Regions from separate parts of the Delftia sp. RIT313 genome, predicted to be linked through region 2. Evidence: predicted binding sites of a transcription regulator. Region 2 holds the regulator's gene; the other holds the start of a gene.
What was found. Region 2 encodes FNR, which switches genes on or off when oxygen is low (the NO sensors DNR and NnrR bind a similar motif). Its sites were predicted from a motif close to TTGATNNNNATCAA; they were not measured.
Positions count from the first base shown of each region.

Region 1: dsrO (sulfate reduction electron transfer complex DsrMKJOP subunit DsrO) is a predicted target of FNR. The motif match lies at 5,959-5,972, and genes of this name have one in related genera.

Region 1 covers NZ_JFYT01000039.1:1,657-10,345, reverse strand. Annotated here, with positions in the region: gene BW39_RS10165 (efflux transporter outer membrane subunit) at 1-659, shown strand, start outside; gene BW39_RS10160 (tetrathionate reductase subunit A) at 660-3,860, opposite strand; gene nrfD (NrfD/PsrC family molybdoenzyme membrane anchor subunit) at 3,939-4,982, opposite strand; gene dsrO (sulfate reduction electron transfer complex DsrMKJOP subunit DsrO) at 4,999-5,844, opposite strand; gene BW39_RS10145 (hypothetical protein) at 6,178-6,642, shown strand; gene BW39_RS10140 (DsrE family protein) at 6,627-7,028, opposite strand; gene dsbG (thiol:disulfide interchange protein DsbG) at 7,040-7,846, opposite strand; gene BW39_RS10130 (TlpA family protein disulfide reductase) at 7,843-8,689, opposite strand, start outside.
Region 2 covers NZ_JFYT01000002.1:102,950-111,638, forward strand. Annotated here, with positions in the region: gene BW39_RS02310 (sulfite exporter TauE/SafE family protein) at 1-32, opposite strand, end outside; gene hemN (oxygen-independent coproporphyrinogen III oxidase) at 38-1,420, opposite strand; gene fnr (fumarate/nitrate reduction transcriptional regulator Fnr) at 1,583-2,302, shown strand; gene BW39_RS02325 (hypothetical protein) at 2,384-2,671, opposite strand; gene BW39_RS02330 (FixH family protein) at 2,851-3,165, opposite strand; gene ccoG (cytochrome c oxidase accessory protein CcoG) at 3,223-4,677, opposite strand; gene ccoP (cytochrome-c oxidase, cbb3-type subunit III) at 4,755-5,672, opposite strand; gene BW39_RS02345 (cbb3-type cytochrome oxidase subunit 3) at 5,700-5,837, opposite strand; gene ccoO (cytochrome-c oxidase, cbb3-type subunit II) at 5,849-6,481, opposite strand; gene ccoN (cytochrome-c oxidase, cbb3-type subunit I) at 6,501-7,937, opposite strand; gene ccoS (cbb3-type cytochrome oxidase assembly protein CcoS) at 8,001-8,138, opposite strand; gene BW39_RS02365 (heavy metal translocating P-type ATPase) at 8,302-8,689, opposite strand, start outside.

The sequences.
Region 1 (8,689 bases), on a different contig from region 2:
TCATGGCAACAACCGACGGCCAGTCCGCTGCGCTGGGCGCACCGCCGCCTGCGCCGGCGGCCGGCCTGCCTTCGGCCTTGCTGCAGCGCCGCCCCGACATTGCACGGGCGCAGCTGCAGCTGGCGGCCGCCGACGAAAGCCTGGCCGTGCAGCGCACCGCCTTCCTGCCCCAGGTCTCGCTGACGGCCAGTGCCGGCAGCCTGCTGGTCAACGCCCTGCAATACCACCCGGCCACGGTCTGGGCCCTGGGCGGCAGCGTGCTGGCGCCGCTGTTCACGGGCGGCCGGCTGCAAGGGCAGTTCGACGCCGTGACCGCCCAGCGCGACCAGGCCGCCTATGCCTACCGTGGCGTGGTGATCAAGGCCCTGGCCGATGTGGAAAACGCCCTGGTCGGCACCCAGCGCCTGCAGTCGCAGTGGCAGCACGCCAGCGAGCGCGAGGCGGTGCTGCAGCGTTCCCTGGGCTTTGCCAAGGACCGCTACGAGGCCGGCTACGCCAGCTACCTGGAAGAGCTGGACGCCCAGCGCAATCTCTTCCAGGCCCAGCAGGAAGTCATACGCCTGCGCCAGAGCCAGCTGGAAAACGCCATTGCGCTGTACCAGGCGCTGGGGGGCGGCTGGCAGGCCGACGCTGCACCTGTCGCCAGCTCCGCCCGCTGATCAGACCTTCTCGATGCGCGCAGGCAGGCCCTGGCGCACCGTGGCGCCGGACACCCAGTCCACCCACACGTTTTTGCAGCCGGGCCGCGTGGGATCGGCAAAGCCCAGGTCATTGAGGTTCACGCCATTGGCATGCTCGGCGTTCACCGGCATGGGCTGGCCGTCGATGCTGTGGCGGCCCGCGCCCAGCTCGCGGTGGCCGTAGCCGTGCTCGATGGCCACGGTGCCCGGCATCACGCCGTCGCGCACCATGGCCACGGCCGTCACCGCGCCGCCCGGCGTGCGGATGCGCACCGTGTCGCCGTTGGCGATGCCCAGCCGCTCGGCGTCATCGCGGTGCAGGGACACCGGGTTGTGCGGATGCACCTGGCGCAGCCGCGAGACGGCAATCGACATGGAACTCATCAGGTTGGACTTGTACGAGGTCAGCAGCAGCGGCCATTGCTGCTCGCCGAAATGCGTGCGCATGGCGCTGCCGTCGGCCAGCCGCGCCGGATACCAGGTGGGGCAGCCGCTGTAGCGCTCGCCCGTCATGGCGTGGCGCATGCGGGCCAGCTCCTCGCTCCACACTTGCAGGGCAGGCGCGTGGGCCTTGCGGGTGTGGCCGTCCTTCCAGGCGTCCTCGATGCGGTCGAAGCGCCCGCCGCGCGTCAGCAGCATGGCCACCTGACGCCATTCATCGTCCTTCAGGCGCTGGCGCAGCGCGGGCACCAGCCTGTCCACGCCGGTGATGGCGATGTCGTCATCGCTGGCCGCCGGCACGGGCTTGCCGCCTGCCCAGGCCACGTTGGCCAGGGCGTGGATGAAGAAGTCCTCGGCCGAGCGCAGCGCATGGGGCTGGCCCTGGGCGTCCTTGATGGCGGCCTCGCCAAAGCCCGGCAGGCCCAGCCGTTCTGCCACGGCGAAGAGGAAGCTCTCCACGTTCACGGGCTGGCCGCCGGCCGTGCGCGCCACGGCGGGCTGCACCACGGGCCAGCGCACGGTGGAGCTTTTGGCCACCACGTCGGCCCAGGGCGCCGAGATGCCCCAGCTCTCGTAGGTCACGGTATCGGGCACGATGAAATCGGCCAGCGCGCTGGTCTCGTTGATGAAGGGGTCGATGGAGACGATCAGCGGCAGCTTCTTCGGGTCCTTGAGATCGTCCACCAGCGCATTGCGAAAGCCCGCAATGCCGTAGACGGGGTTGCTCATGTGGTTGATCCAGGCCTTGGCGCGGTAGGGGTAGCCGGCCAGCGCGCTGGCCAGCATCTCGCTGGACAGGCCGCCCACGGCCGGATACCACGGGGCCTGGGCGGCGGGGTAGTCCTTCGCGCCCTCGGGCTGGCCCCCGCGCTTGCGCTGGAATTCCGCGCTTTTCTCGTAGGGCTGGCGGTGGCGTGACAGCGCCAGGCCGCGCGGCTTGACCTTGCCGTCGAAGTTGGCGAAGTCGTAGCGCGGGCCGGGGCCGAAGGGGCCGAACGGGCCGGCATCCAGCACCAGCCCGCCTTGCACGTTGAGGTTGCCCACCAGGGTGTTGAGCATGCTGATGGCGTAGGCGGTGTAGAAGCCCGCGCCGCTCATGGTGCCGCCATGCGCATCGGCCACGGCGCGCTTGCCATGGCTGGTGAACTCGCGCGCCAGCGCCTCGATCTCGCCGCGCGCCACGCCGCACAGCGCCGCGTACTCGTCCAGTGTCTTGAGGCTGGCCTGCTCATGCAGCTTGGCCAGCGAGGAGCAGACCGACAGCTCGGGGGCCTGGTCTGCGCCTTCGGCCTTCAGGCCGGGCACGGCCACGCGGGTGCGCACCATCAGCTGTGCAGGCTCGGCCTGGGTGTGCGGCGCCAGGCTGCCATCGGCACGCTGCACCACGAACACATCCTGGGCCGGCTTGCCGTCTTCGGCTGGCGCAGGCAGGGCCCAGCCCAGGTCGGCGCCGCGCAGAAAGCTGCCATGGCGCGGGTGGCCGGGCTCGTTGACCAGCAGGTGCGTGGCATTGCTCCAGGACGCCTCGCCCGCCGCCTGCATGGCGGCCGGGCCGGGCTGGGCGAGAAAGCCCGTGTCATGGCGTGCCTCGTCCAGGATGACGCGGATCAGCGCCATGGCCAGGGCCAGGTCGCTGGCCGGCTTGACGGCCAGCCAGCGGTTGCCGCTGCCTGCAGCCAGGCTGGACGAGGTCGGCAGCACGGGCGAGACCACCACGTAGCGGAAACGGTTGTCCTCGCGCGAGCGGGCCTCGGCCAGTTCGCGGCCCTGGCGCTGGAAGGGGTTGCCGGACTGCGCGGGCGCCGCGCCGATGAACAGGCCGAAGCTGGCATGGCTCCAGTCCGGCTTGCCGTGCGGCATGCCGGGCAGGTCGCCCAGGGCCGCTGCCGCGCCCACGCGAAAGCTCTGGCCGCAGTAGGCGCCGTGGTTGCTGACGTTCACGGTGCCGAAGGACGGCCCCGCAAAGCGGCGCAGCAGCTGGGCGCGGCCTTCGTTGGAGGCGTCGGTCACCAGCAACTGGTTGGAGCGCGGGCCGAACTCGGGGTTGTCGGCGTCCAGCGGCGTCCTGGTGTCCCAGATGGCGCGCAGGCCCTCGACCTGGCCTTCGCCGAACAGATCGCCGCCCTCGCAGACTTCCTGCACCAGCTGCTCGAAGGAAATGCTCTGCCAGCGGCCGCTGCCGCGCGGGCCCACGCGCTTGAGTGGGGTGAGCACGCGGTGCGGCGCGTTCTGGTGCTCCAGCATGGACGAGCCGCGCGCGCAGGCCGTGGCCCGGCCTTCCAGGCCCAGCTCCTTGCCCAGTTTGGCGTAGACCTCGCGCACGGGTTCTTCCATGGCGGCCGGGCGCGTGGTGGCCAGCGGGTGGTAGGGGTTGCCTGCCACGCGCAGGATGCGGTTGCTGGCGGTATCGACACGCACGCGCACGCCGCACTGCGTCCAGCAGCCCAGGCAGCTGGACGGGCTGACCACCTGGCCGGGCTGGGTGGCGAGCGCGCCCGTGGCCGGGTCGATGCGGAACTCCGGCGTCAGCGAATTGCCGCGCGTGGCGCTGGCCGTGGGCGTGCCCGAGGTGCCTGCGACCAGGCCCTTGGCACCGCGCGCCAGTGTTTCACCGTAGCCGGCCGCGAAGGCGGCCAGCCCACCGGCGGTGAGTCCGCCGCGCAGCAGCAGGCGGCGGCGTGTGGCCTCGGCATCCAGGGAATCTTCGGGAGCTTGGGGGAGTTTCTTCTTGTCGGTCATGAAAGGCTTTCTGTGGCGCAGCCGGCCGGTGGCGGGCCGCGCTCCGTGAATGGGTGAGGGGTCGTCAGGGCGGCGTTGTCAGAGGGCGCGGGCCGTGGCCGAACGCGCGGGAAACAGCTCCAGCGCCCAGGTGGCCAGCGTCACCAGCGCGATGCACAGGCCGGCCACGCCCAGCATGCCCAGCAGGCCGTCGCCGCCCAGCGGCATGTGGTAGATGTACAGGCCCGCGCCGTACTTGGGCACGCCCTGCACGCCCATGAACAGCGCCCAGCGGAAGGCCCAGGCCGCGGCGGCCAGGCCCAGCCCCAGGGCCAGCGTGTAGCGCGGGCAGGCCATGCGCTGCCCACCCCGCACCAGCGCCCACAGCAGGGCGGCACCGGCCACGGCCGAGCCCAGCATGCTCAGGCGCCAGACCGGAAACTGCTGCCACAGCTGCAGCGCCGCCTGGAAGGAGCGGCCCTGGCCCAGCCAGCCGGCAACGGCCCAGACCGCCACCATGGCCAGCAGGCACAGCGCCAGCGCCAGGCCCAGCACGCGCAGGGCTTGCAGGGCGCCGGCATCGGGGCGGTGGCGGGCGGGCAGAAAGCGCGCCGTCACCAGCATGCAGCCCACCGTGGCCAGCCAGCCCGTGAGTGCCAGGTTCAGCGGCACCCACAGCGTGTTCCACAGCGGGCGCGAGCGCACGGCCATCAGCTCGGCGCCGGTATAGGCGGTGATGGTCAGCGCAGACACGGCCAGCAGCGGCGCCAGCCAGCGCAGCCACTGCGGCCGGCCCAGCCACCAGGCCAGCACGAAGGCCAGCGCCAGTCCCACGAAGACCGGCAGCAGCAGGGCGCCCACCGACATCCACGACCACGGCGTGAAGTGCGCATAGAAATGCCAGAAGCGCGCAGGCTGGTGCAGGTCGGCCAGCAGCGACACGGGCGCCGCGATGGCGCTGACGGCCAGCACCAGCACGGCGGCCGGCAGCAGGCGCGCCATGGCGCTGGCGCGCGGCGCCCAGGCGCAGGCGGCGGCCAGCAGGGCGGCGCCCGTGGCAATGCCGGCCAGGAAGAAGTACTGCACGGCCCAGGGCAGCCAGGCCGATTCGTAGGCGGGGGTCAGGAGTTCGACGATGTGCATGGGGTGCTCCTTGCGTTCAGTGGGAAGTGACCAGCCGCACGCTGGCCTGCCCGTCCACGCCGTCGACGAAGGCGTCGGGCAATCCCAGGTAGTACACATGCGGGTCCGTGCCCATGGCGGGCTTGAGCACCTTGAGGTCCTTGGCGTGCTCGCGCATGCGCTGGCGGATCTCGCTGCCCTCGTCGTTGAGGTCGCCGATCACGCGGGCGCCGCCCACGCAGCTTTCCACGCAGGCCGGCAGCAGTCCGGCTTCCAGGCGGTGCTCGCAGAAGGTGCACTTGTCGGCGGTCTGCGTCTCGTGGTTGATGAAGCGTGCGTCATAGGGGCAGGCCTGCACGCAGTAGCCGCAGCCCACGCAGCGCTCGTTGTCCACCAGCACGATGCCGTCGCTGCGCTGGAAGGTGGCCTGCACCGGGCAGACCGGCACGCAGGGCGGGTTGTCGCAGTGGTTGCACAGGCGCGGCAGGTTGAGCATGGCCGGCGGCAGGTCCTCGTTGCCCGCGTGCTGCACCTCGTACTGCAGCACCGTGGTGCGGAACTGGCCCAGCGGTGGCAGGTTCTCCATGGAGCAGCTCACCGTGCAGGCTTGGCAGCCTATGCAGCGGCGCAGGTCCACCAGCATGCCGTAGCGCCTGCCGGCCTCGCCGGGACGGCGCGGTGGTTGAAAACCTGGGGTGCCGGGCGTGGCCGCCGCCACGGGCAGGGCCACGGCCGCCATGGCGGCGGCCAGCAGATCCTGCAGGAAGCCGCGCTTGCCGGCGGCGGGCTGCGCATGGGGGACGGTGCGGGCGGGGATGTCCTGGGAGGAGGGCTTGCAGCTGCAGTCGTTGCAGCCGCTGCCGGCGCGGGATGTTTTTGGCATGGCCTGTCTTTCATCGTCCTGCGGCCACGGATCGTGGTCGCTCAAACTCAATAAAGCATTAAAAATATGCTTTTTATATTGAATTTAATATATGAAATTCAGGGCCTTGGCGGCTTGATGTGAGTCAAGTAATGGGCTTGCAAAGTGCCACCGACTGCCTGCCATGGACAGGCGCCCAAGGCAGTCCATAGCGTGTGGCGCAGGGATTAAGACGGGGTTAACAGGGTGACTGCATTCCTCGGGAATGCGGGGCGCGTATCGGAAATCACCCTCTTGTTTCCGTGCGCGGCCCCGGTCTACGCTGCTTGTGTCGCCACTGCCAAGGAGTTCTCCATGAACCATGCCCTGAACAGCCTTGCTTCGGAACTGGACCTTGCCGCCGAAGCCGGCGAGCACCTGAGGCTGCAATTCACACAGGCCTGCGTGGACCGCATCGCGCACCTGCTGGAAGACCCGGACGTCATCCGCTGCGCACAAGGCCTTCGCCGCTACCTGGACGGCCAGATCGACAGGCAGGAGCTGGACCGCCTGGCCCGCGAGGCCGCCAGCCTGGCCAACCACCACCAGGGATCACGCTCCCTCGACGGCTGCGGCCATGCCGCCGTGTCCGCCACCTATGCCACGGCCCATGGGCTGGCGGGCCGGGCGCTGCAGGCGGCCGACTATGCGGCCTACGCCATGGTCTATGGCGAGGGCGGCCACGGCGCCGTCACGGACCGCGAGTCCTTCGAGCCCGAGTACCAATGGCAGGCGCGCTGCCTGGCCTCGCTGGCGCAGGCCGCTCAGCAGCGCACGTAGCACCAGGCCGACTGCTGCAGCAGGGCCAGTGACTCGATGCCGCCCTGCGGCAGCACGCGCATGCCGGCAGGCGCCTCGCGGCCGAGCTTCTTGAGCGTGTTCGGGCAGACCAGCGCATGGGCCAGGGCGGCCGCATCCAGATGCTGCGGCGTGCCCGGCGCGGCGTCCAGCAGCGCCTCGACGGCCGGGCCGTTGATGACGATGCGGACCTCGGCACCGGGCCGGTCCTGGCGCAGGTTGGCCAGATTGCTGCGTGCACGGGCCAGGGCGCCGGGCGTGGGCGCATGCAGCACGATGCGCAGCGGCGGCGCATCCGGCCGGGCGGGGAACAGGTCGCTCCAGTCGCTGGAGGAGGTGGAAGCGGCGGGAGAACGGCTTGTGCTCATGGTCGTCCTCGTCATTTCCTGCCACGCGGCCCCATGACCTCTTCCAGCAGGCCCGGCGGCAGGCCGGTGCGTACCTGCACCACTCCCTTGTCATCCTTCCAGACCAGGGCCGGCGTGGCACGCAGGCCCCAGGTGGACATCAGCGAGGCATGGTTGGCCAGCACCTGCCGCGTGGCCTGCGGCACCGGGGCCAGCGGCGTGGCGCCCGCGCCCTCTGCGCTGGCGCGGCCGGCCTTGGCATAGGCGCGTGCGTGCTCGGCCAGGGCCTGCTCGGGCTGGCGCGCGGTCAGCAAGGCGGCGGCCTTGCCCTCGCTGCTGGGCTTGAGGATGCCCACCAGAATGTGGCGCAACTGCACCTGGCCGCTCTCCACCCAGGGCCGGGCATCGTTCCACAGCTGGTTGCAATAGGGGCAGTTGGGGTCGGTGAACACATAGACCGTACGCGGCGCGTCGGCGCGGCCATCCGGTATGGACTGGGCACGCTGCACATCGCTCCACAGCTGCTCGCCCATGGGCTTTTGCACGGCAGCCTGCAGGGCCTGGGCGTTCACGTCGCGGCCCTGGGCGTCGATCACCGTGCCCAGCACCCAGTGCTTGCCGTCAGGCATGCGGTAGATGGGCACGGGCTGGCGGTCGCGGTAGGCGGCCCAGGCCTTGAGTCCGCCCACGGCCGGCAGCGGTCCCACCAGGGTCAGTCCCTGCTGGGCCAGAAACTCCTCCGATGGCAGCTCGGACGCCGCGGCCGGCAGGGCCAAGGCTGCCGACAGGGCCAGGGCTCCTGCCACTGCAGGCAGGGGAAACAGGGGGGAAGCGCTCATGAACATTCCTTCAGATGCTGGGCCAGGCTGGCGCGCGACAGCTCGCCCATGCGCATGCCGCACAGCCGGCCGTCGGCGCCATAGAAATAGGTGGAAGGCAGGCCCCGCTGGCGCCAGTGCCGGCCGGCCTGCTGCTGCGGGTCGAACAGCACCTGGGCCAGCGGCAGCGGGGCCGTCGCCTGCTCGCGCCGCAGGTAGCCCATCACGGCCTCGGCTGACTCGCCCTGGTTGATCCAGATGAAGCGCACATCGGGCCGTTGCTGCTGGGCCTGGGCCAGCACCGGCATCTCGCGCCGGCAGGGCGGGCACCAGGTGGCCCAGAGGTTGATCACCATGGGTTTGCCGTCGGATTGCTGCAGCTGCTGCAGCGAGACCGGCTGCGCCTGCCCGTTGACCAGGGTGAAGGCCGGCAGGGCCGGTGCATCTGCGGACGGCAGCGCCTGCAGCAGGCTGCCCAGCACCAGCAGGGCCGCCCCCGCGCCCAGCGCCAGCCCTGTGGCGCGGCGCAGCACCGGGGAGCGGCGGCTGCGCCACAGCATGTACAGCAGCGCGGCCAGCAGGCCGGCCCAGAGGTTCCATCCCCCGTCGCGGATATCGACGACACGGCCTGCGAAGGCCGGCATCCCGCTCCAATCCCAGGGGGCCGGCGCGTACTCTGTCCACCACTGCGCGACATAGGCCAGGCGCGCCGCCAGCAGGCCGGCCAGGGTGCTTTGCCACAGCAGCGCATCCACGGCCTGGCCGGTGCGCCTTTCATTCCTGCGCGCCAGCCACTGCGCCAGCAGCCAGGCCAGCATGGCCACCACCACGCCCATCGGCAGGACCAGCGGGCCCAGCGCCAGG
Region 2 (8,689 bases):
ATCAAAGCGGTCCAGAGCAGCGACAACAGCATGGGGCCTAGATGATCCTCGAAAACCGCGCCCGGTTCTTGTCCGCCTGCAGATATCGGTCAAACAGCATGGCCACGCCGCGCACGAAGTACCAGCCCATGGGCGTGACCTGGAAGCCCTCGTCGCTGATCTGCACCAGGCCCTTGGCCTGCAGGTCCTCCAGGGCCGCCATCTCGGGCGCGAAGTACTCGCGAAAGCCTAGCAGCCAGGCCTGCTCCATGGGCTCGAACAGCACGGCGCCCTGGCACATGATGGCCATGATGACGGCGCGGCGCACCAGGTCGTCGCGCGACAGCGCCAGGCCCCGCACCACGGGCAGGTGGCTGGCGTCGATGGCGTCGTAGTACTCCTCCAGCGTCTTGGCGTTCTGGCTGTAGCTGGCGCCCACCTTGCCGATGGCCGACACGCCCAGCGCGATCAGGTCGCAGTCGGGCTGGGTGCTGTAGCCCTGGAAGTTGCGGTGCAGCCGGCCCTGGCGCTTGGCCACGGCCAGCGAGTCCTCCGGCAGGGCGAAGTGGTCCATGCCCACATAGACATAGCCACCGTCCATGAACGCGGCGATGGAACGCGACAGCATGGCCAGCTTGTCGGCCCCCTGGGGCAGATCCTCGGCCGCAATGCGCCGCTGCGGCTTGAAGCGCTCGGGCAGGTGGGCATAGGCATAGAGCGCGATGCGGTCGGGCCGCAGCGCGTTGACCTGGGCCAGCGTGCGCTCGAAGGATTCGGGCGTCTGCTTGGGCAGGCCGTAGATCAGGTCCACGTTGATGGAGGCAAAGCCCAGCTGCCGCGCGGCCGCCACCAGCTCGAACACCTGCTCGGCCGGCTGCACGCGGTGCACCGCGATCTGCACCTGCTCGTCGAAGTCCTGCACGCCGAAGCTCAGGCGGTTGAAGCCCAGCTCCTTGAGCACGACCAGGCGCTCGACGCTGACGGTGCGCGGATCGACCTCGATGGAGTACTCGCCACCCGGCTCCAGCTTGAAATGCTCGCGCAACAGGCCCATCAGCGTGCGCAGCTCGTCGTCGGAGAAGAAGGTGGGCGTGCCGCCGCCCAGGTGCAGCTGGCTGACGGTCTGGCCCTTGCCGCAATGGGCCGTGTGCAAGGCCATCTCGCGCGCCAGATAGTCCAGGTAGACGGCGGCGCGATCGTGGTGGCGCGTCACGATCTTGTTGCAGGCGCAGTAGTAGCAGAGCGACTCGCAAAAAGGCACGTGCACATACAGCGACAAAGGCGTGGCACGCGCTGCGGTACTCGATTTGCGTTGTTGCAGCGCCAGGATATAGTCCTCTGCACCAAAGGCCTCGACAAAGCGGTCGGCGGTAGGGAACGAGGTGTATCGGGGCCCCGGTACGTCAAAGCGACGCAGCAGCTCTGGGGTGACAGCGGTCATGGGTTTTTTCCTCTAATACCTCGACTGTGCCGCAGCACATCGGTCATGTCCTTGACTCATATCAAGAGTTGTTTGAGGGACTGCTGCGACAATTTGATCCAACTCATCGCAATCCACGAGGTCACCGCCGGCACGCTGTGTGCCGCTGATGTTTATCACTCCATGAACCTTCAGACCATCAAAGCCTCCTGCTCCAACTGCAACCTGCGCGAACTGTGCATGCCCATGGGCCTGGATGCCGAGCAGATGCAGCGCATCGACGACATCGTGGCCACGCGCCGCAAGGTCAAGCGCGGAGGCCTGCTGTTTCGCAACGGCGAGACATTCACCTCGCTGTACGCCATCCGCACCGGCTTCTTCAAGACCTGCGTGGCCACCGAGGATGGACGCGACCAGGTCACGGGCTTTCAGATGGCCGGCGAGATCATCGGCCTGGACGGCATCGTCAACGACCACCACACCTGCGATGCCGTCGCGCTGGAAGACGCCGAAGTCTGCGTCATGCCCTTCGACAAGCTGGAAGACCTGTCGCGCGAGGTCACGGCCCTGCAAAACCATGTGCACAAGGTCATGAGCCGCGAGATCGTGCGCGAACACGGCGTGATGCTGCTGCTGGGCAGCATGCGCGCCGAAGAGCGCCTGGCCGCCTTCGTGCTCAACCTGGTGCAGCGCCTGCATGCGCGGGGCTTTTCCAAGTCCGAACTGGTGCTGCGCATGACGCGCGAGGAAATCGGCAGCTACCTGGGCCTGAAGCTGGAGACGGTGAGCCGCACCTTCTCCAAGTTCGCGGACGACAACATCATCGAGGTGCGCCAGCGCCATCTGCGCATCCTGGACACGGAGGCGCTCAAGCGCATCGTCAACAGCCAGCAGTGCCAGTGAGGCTGCAAGGGCGGCAAGCATTCATCCGCCAATGAACAAGGCCCGCGACAGCGGGCCTTGTTCATTGCGGCGGGCTCTCGCTCAGTCCCGCCCCAGCCCCTGCATGGCCAGGTCCGGGTCGGGCTCGGAGACCACGCCGTCATTGAGATCGCGGGCCGAGCGGCCCAGCATGGTGGTCATCAGGCTGGAGAGCATGGTCACGCCCCAGAAGGCGAAGAAGGCCAGCGTGTAGATGCCCTGGCGCGACCAGCCCAGGTCGCCGAGCCAATGCAGCTCCAGGGGGTCCACAAAGGCAAAAACCAGCATCTCCATCACGGCGGCTGCCAGAAAGGCAGGCCAGGCAATCCACATCCAGCGTTGGGCCAACATCAGCGATCTCCTTGTGCTGTCGAGGGGTCGCCTTCATTGTGCGCCGCGCCAACGCATGGCGCCAAGCCCCGCAGCGCCCTGCACGCCTGTAGGAAACCCTCACCCGTCGCGCATGCCGGAGATGCGATCCGCCATGCAAAAAGGCCGCGACTGCGGCCTCTTGCAGGGGTGCACGGCGATCAGCGGTCCGTGGGGTGATCGTGCGCGGGCGTGGCCGCATGGTTGCGGCCGGTGACGGCGGGCGCCATGCTCTTGGGCACTTCGCGCACGCCATCGGCACGCTCGTTGATCGTGATGCCGTTGCGGTAGTAGTCGGGGTCGATCACGGGATCGGCGCCATTGATGGCGATGATGGCCGTGATCACGGCAGCGACCACCACGGCCGCCGGGCCGGCCACCACCAGCCAGACATGGCCGAACTTCCACCAGGGCTTGCCGGCGTCGGGGTGCGAGGGAGCCTGCGCGGGCGCGGACACTGCGGGACTGGAAGACATGGGAAACCTCTTTCTTTCAGGCGGCAGGCGCGGACCTTGCCGCGCCTGCCAGGAACATCACCGGGGCACCAGGAAGACGGCCTTTTCGGACGCGCGTCCCGCGCCCGAATGCACGGCATCGATATCGAAGAATACGGTGTGCGAGCCCGGCTCGGCCGAACCGTAGGGAATCTGCAGGCGCGCCGCAATGCCGCGCGTCTCGGCCGGGCCGACCTCGACTTCCTGCTCGGACGCCAGCTCCAGCCCATCGAGGCCGTGGGCGCTGATGCGGTAGCGCTGGGCCTGCTCGGTGGCATTCATGATCTGCAGGCGGTAGACATTCTCCAGCTTGCCGCCCGCCACGATGCGCGACAGCGAGGCGCGGTCGCGGATCACGTCCACCTTGACCGACTGGCGCAGCGCCAGGCTCACGATCATGGCCACGCTCAAGCCGATCAGCACGGCCGAGTAGATCAGCACGCGCGGACGGAAGATGCGGCGCAGCACCTGGGCACGCCGCCACAGGCCGGCCATGGCGTTCTGCGTGGTCAGGCGGATCAGGCCGCGCGGGTACTCCATCTTGTCCATGATGGAATTGCAGGCGTCTATGCACAGGCCGCAGCCAATGCATTCGTATTGCAGACCGTTGCGGATGTCGATGCCCACGGGGCAGACCTGCACGCACATCTTGCAGTCGATGCAGTCGCCCAGGCCCTGGGCCTTGTAGTCCACCTTCTTGGTGCGCGGCGCACGCGGCTCGCCCCGGCCCGTGTCGTAGCTGACGATCATGGTGTCCCGGTCGAACATGGCGCTCTGAAAGCGCGCATAGGGGCACATGTACTTGCAGACCTGCTCGCGCATGTAGCCCGCGTTGCCATAGGTGGCAAAGCCGTAGAACAGCACCCAGAACATCTGCCAGCTGCCCTGCAGCGCCAGCAGCTCGCCGCCCAGCTCGCGGATGGGCACGAAGTAGCCCACGAAGGTGAAGCCGGTCCACAGCGCAATGGCGATCCACAGCAACTGCTTGAGCGACTTCTTCCAGGCCTTCTCGAAGGTCCAGCCGTTCTTGTCCAGCCGCATGCGCGCGCTGCGGTCGCCTTCGACCTTGCGCTCCACCCACATGAAGATCTCGGTGTAGACCGTCTGCGGGCACGAGAAGCCGCACCACAGGCGCCCGGCCACGGCCGTGAACAGGAACAATGCCAGCGCCGAGATGATCAGCAGGCCCGCCAGGTAGATGAAGTCCTGCGGGTACAGCACCAGCCCGAAGAGATAGAAGCGCCGCGTTCCGAGGTCGAACAGCACCATCTGGCGCTGGCCCCACTCCAGCCAGGGCAGGCCGTAGAAAACCAGTTGGGTGAGAAACACCAGGGCCCATCGCCAGCGTGCGAAGACACCGCTGATGGAGCGCGGGTAGACCTTCTTTTCCGACTCGAACATCGACACCAGCTCGCCCGGATCAGGCGTGGCCGGCGTGATCGGAATGACTTTGCGGGGAGGCTTCCCGGTGTCATCCCCGCTCTCGGGCTTCATGGTGGGTTCCTTTGTTTTTTTGAAATATCTGAAAACTCAAAACGCAAAAAGGCGGCGCCGCAGCGCCGCCCCTGTGCTTACTGACGGACTGCGCCGTCTTTGTGCGACATGCCCCAGACATAGGAAGCAAGCACCGCGATCTGCGCCTCGGTCAGCTTGTCCTTCTGGGCAGGCATCTCGTTGTGCTTGCCGTTGTTGATCATGGCCGTGATGGCGGCCTCGCCCCAGCCGTGCAGCCAGATGTCATCGGTCAGGTTGGGCGCGCCCAGGGCCTGGTTGCCCTTGCCGTCCATGCCGTGGCAGGCTGCGCAGGCCGTGAACTTGGACTTGCCCAGCGAGGCCTTGAGCGAGTCGTGCGGGCTGCCCGACAGGCTCAGCACATAGTGCGAGAGGTTGCGCACATCGTCGGGCGTGCCGACGGCAGCGGCCATGGGCGGCATGATGCCGATGCGGCCACCCGTGATGGTTTCCCTGATCTTCTCGGGCGTGCCGCCATGCAGCCAGTCGCCATCGGTCAGGTTGGGGAAGCTCTTGCCGCCGCGTGCGTCCGAGCCGTGGCACTGTGCGCAGTTGTTCATGAACAGGCGCTCGCCGATGGCCATGGCCTGGGGGTCCTTGGCCATGTCTTCGGTGCTCATGCTCGTGAACTTGGCGTACAGCGGCTCCAGGTCCGCGCGGGCCTTGGTCATCTCGTTTTCATAGGCGCCCAGCTGCGTCCAGCCCAGCTTGCCCGCGAACGAGCCCAGGCCCGGATAGGCCGCCAGGTAGGCGAAGCCGAACACCGAGGTGATGATGAACAGCCACATCCACCACTTGGGCATGGGGTTGTTCAGCTCGCGCAGGTCCTCGTCCCAGACGTGGCCCGTGGTGTTGTCGGCCGATGGGACCACCTTCTTGCGTGCGGTGAGATACAGCAGCAGCAGGCAGCCGATGATGCCGCCCAGCGTGATCGCCGTGACATAGATCGACCAGAAGTTGTTTACGAAATCGCTCATGGGAAGTTCTCGTTCTGGTGGAGGGACTCAGTCTTGCTCGAACGGCAGCTGGGCGGCCTCGTCGAAACGGGCCTGGTTGCGGCGGGCGAACGCCCACCACCAGATGCCGATGAAGCAGGCCAGCGAGGCCAGCGTGGCCACGATGCGCATGGTGGTGATGTCCATGTCGCTCTCCTTTACTTGACCGAACGGCCCAGGACCTGCAGGTAGGCGATGACGGCGTCCATTTCCGTCTTGCCCTTGACCTGCTCGGCAGCGCCGCTGATTTCCTCGTCGCTGTAGGGCACGCCCACCTTGCGCAGCGCGCTCATGTGCTGGGCGACCACGGTGTCATCCACCTTGTTCTTTTCCAGCCAGGTGTAGGCAGGCATGTTGGACTCGGGCACCACGTCGCGCGGGTTGTTCAGGTGGATGCGATGCCATTCGTCGCTGTACTTGCCGCCCACGCGGTGCAGGTCGGGACCCGTGCGCTTGGAGCCCCACTGGAAGGGGTGGTCATAGACGAACTCGCCAGCCACCGAGTAGTGGCCGTAGCGCATGGTCTCGGCGCGGAAGGGGCGGATCATCTGCGAGTGGCAGTTGTAGCAACCCTCGCGCAGATAGACGTCGCGGCCCATCAGCTGCAGCGGCGTGTAGGGCTTGAGGCCCGCCACCGCTTCCGTGGTCGACTTCTGGAAGAACAGCGGAACGATTTCCACCATGCCGCCGACGGCGACCACCAGCAGGGTCAGCACGATCAGCAGGAAATTGTTGGTTTCCACCTTCTCGTGGGAAAAGCTCTTGGGAGCGCTATTGTTGTGATCGGACATGAGTAATGCTCCTAGACGCTCAGGCGTGGGCCACGACGGCAGGCACGGCCACCTTCACCGAACGGCCCGAGATCGCGGTCTTCCAGGTGTTCCACAGCATGACCAGCATGCCGCCCAGGTACAGCAGGCCACCGGCCACGCGGATCACGTAGAACGGATAGCTGGCCTTGACGCTTTCGACGAAGGTGTAGGTCAGCGTGCCATCGGGATTGACGGCGCGCCACATCAGGCCCTGCATCACACCGGCGATCCACATCGCGGCGATGTACAGCACGATGCCGATGGTGGCCATCCAGAAGTGCAGTTCGATGGCGCCCACCGAGTGCATCTTGGTCTTGCCGAACAGGCGCGGGATCAGGTAGTACAGCGAGCCCATGGTGATCAGGCCCACCCAGCCCAGAGCGCCCGAGTGAACGTGGCCCACGGTCCAGTCCGTGTAGTGCGACAGCGCGTTGACGGTCTTGATGGACATCATCGGACCTTCGAACGTGGACATGCCGTAGAACGACAGCGACACGATCAGGAAGCGCAGGATGGGGTCGTCGCGCAGCTTGTGCCATGCGCCCGACAGCGTCATCACGCCATTGATCATGCCGCCCCAGCTGGGAGCCAGCAGGATCAGCGAGAACACCATGCCCACGGACTGCGTCCAGTCGGGCAGCGCGGTGTAGTGCAGGTGGTGAGGACCCGCCCACATGTAGGTGAAGATCAGCGCCCAGAAGTGGACGATGGACAGGCGGTAGCTGTAGACCGGACGGCCAGCCTGCTTGGGGATGAAGTAATACATCATGCCCAGGAAGCCCGCGGTCAGGAAGAAGCCCACGGCGTTATGGCCGTACCACCACTGCACCATCGCGTCCTGCACGCCGGCGTAGGCCGAGTAGCTCTTCATCCAGCCGGCCGGAATGGCCGCGCTGTTGACGATGTGCAGCAGTGCCACGGCGATGATGAAGGCGCCGAAGAACCAGTTGGCCACGTAGATGTGACGGACCTTGCGGATGCCGATGGTTCCGAAGAACACGATGGCATACGAGACCCAGGTCACGGCGATCAGCAGGTCGATCGGCCACTCCAGCTCGGCGTACTCCTTGCCCTGGGTGTAGCCCAGCGGCAGGCTGATGGCGGCGGCGACGATGACGATCTGCCAGCCCCAGAATGTCAGGCTGGCCAGCTTGGGCATGAACAGCCGCGTCTGGCAGGTGCGCTGCACCACGTAGTAGCTGGTTGCGAACAGCGCCGATCCGCCAAAGGCAAAGATCACGGCGTTCGTGTGCAGCGGACGCAGGCGTCCGTAGCTCAGCCATGGAATGCCGAAGTTGAGTTCCGGCCAGGCCAGCTGCGAGGCGATCAACACCCCGACAGCCATGCCTACCACCCCCCAGACGACGGCCATGATAGAGAACTGCCTTACGACGGAATCGTCGTAATAGACAGCGTTTTTATTTGAACTATCCATCGTGCACCCCTTAGATTGCTATCAAAGTGTTACGTTCTTCGCTCCCGGGCGTGTTGACCCACGTCAATCGTCCCGAAGAATGCGCTCACCCTCTTGCTCCACACTCTCGAACTGCCCGCGATACACGGCCCACCACAGGGCCGCAAGGATGGCCAGCACCAGCACCACCGACAGCGGGATCAGCAAATACAAAATATCCATGGTCAGTTCCCCGTCGCGCTGACGCGCAACGCCTTGCCCCCAAAACGGGCGCGATCCAGCTCAGTGACACCGAGCAAGAGCCGCCTCGCGGCGAAGGTGTCGTTCCCCTCCCGCGAAGCGAGAGAGGGGGAAGCGGCGCAGCCGCTCAGGGGGTGTATTTCCATCAGAACCTCCCCACCGTTGCGGTGGAGCCCGTCTTCATCGCGACGGACGCTGCGGGCGCAGCAGGCGTGCCCGTGTGATTCGTTGCAGCCAGTGGCAGGCTGCGCGCAAGGCGCGCGGCATTCATCACCACCAGCAGCGAACTCAGTGCCATTCCCAGGCCGGCCACCCAGGCAGGCATGAAGCCCGCCAGGGCCAGCGGAATCGACACCGCGTTGTAAGCGGCTGCCCAGGCCATGTTCTGGCGCACCACCTGCAGCGTGCGGCGCGACAACAGGCATGCCTGCAGTACCAGTTCCAGGCTGTCACCCAGAACAACGAAATCTGCGCGCGATTGTGCCAGGGGCACTGCTCTACCAAAAGCAAAAGAGACATGCGCTCCAGCTAAA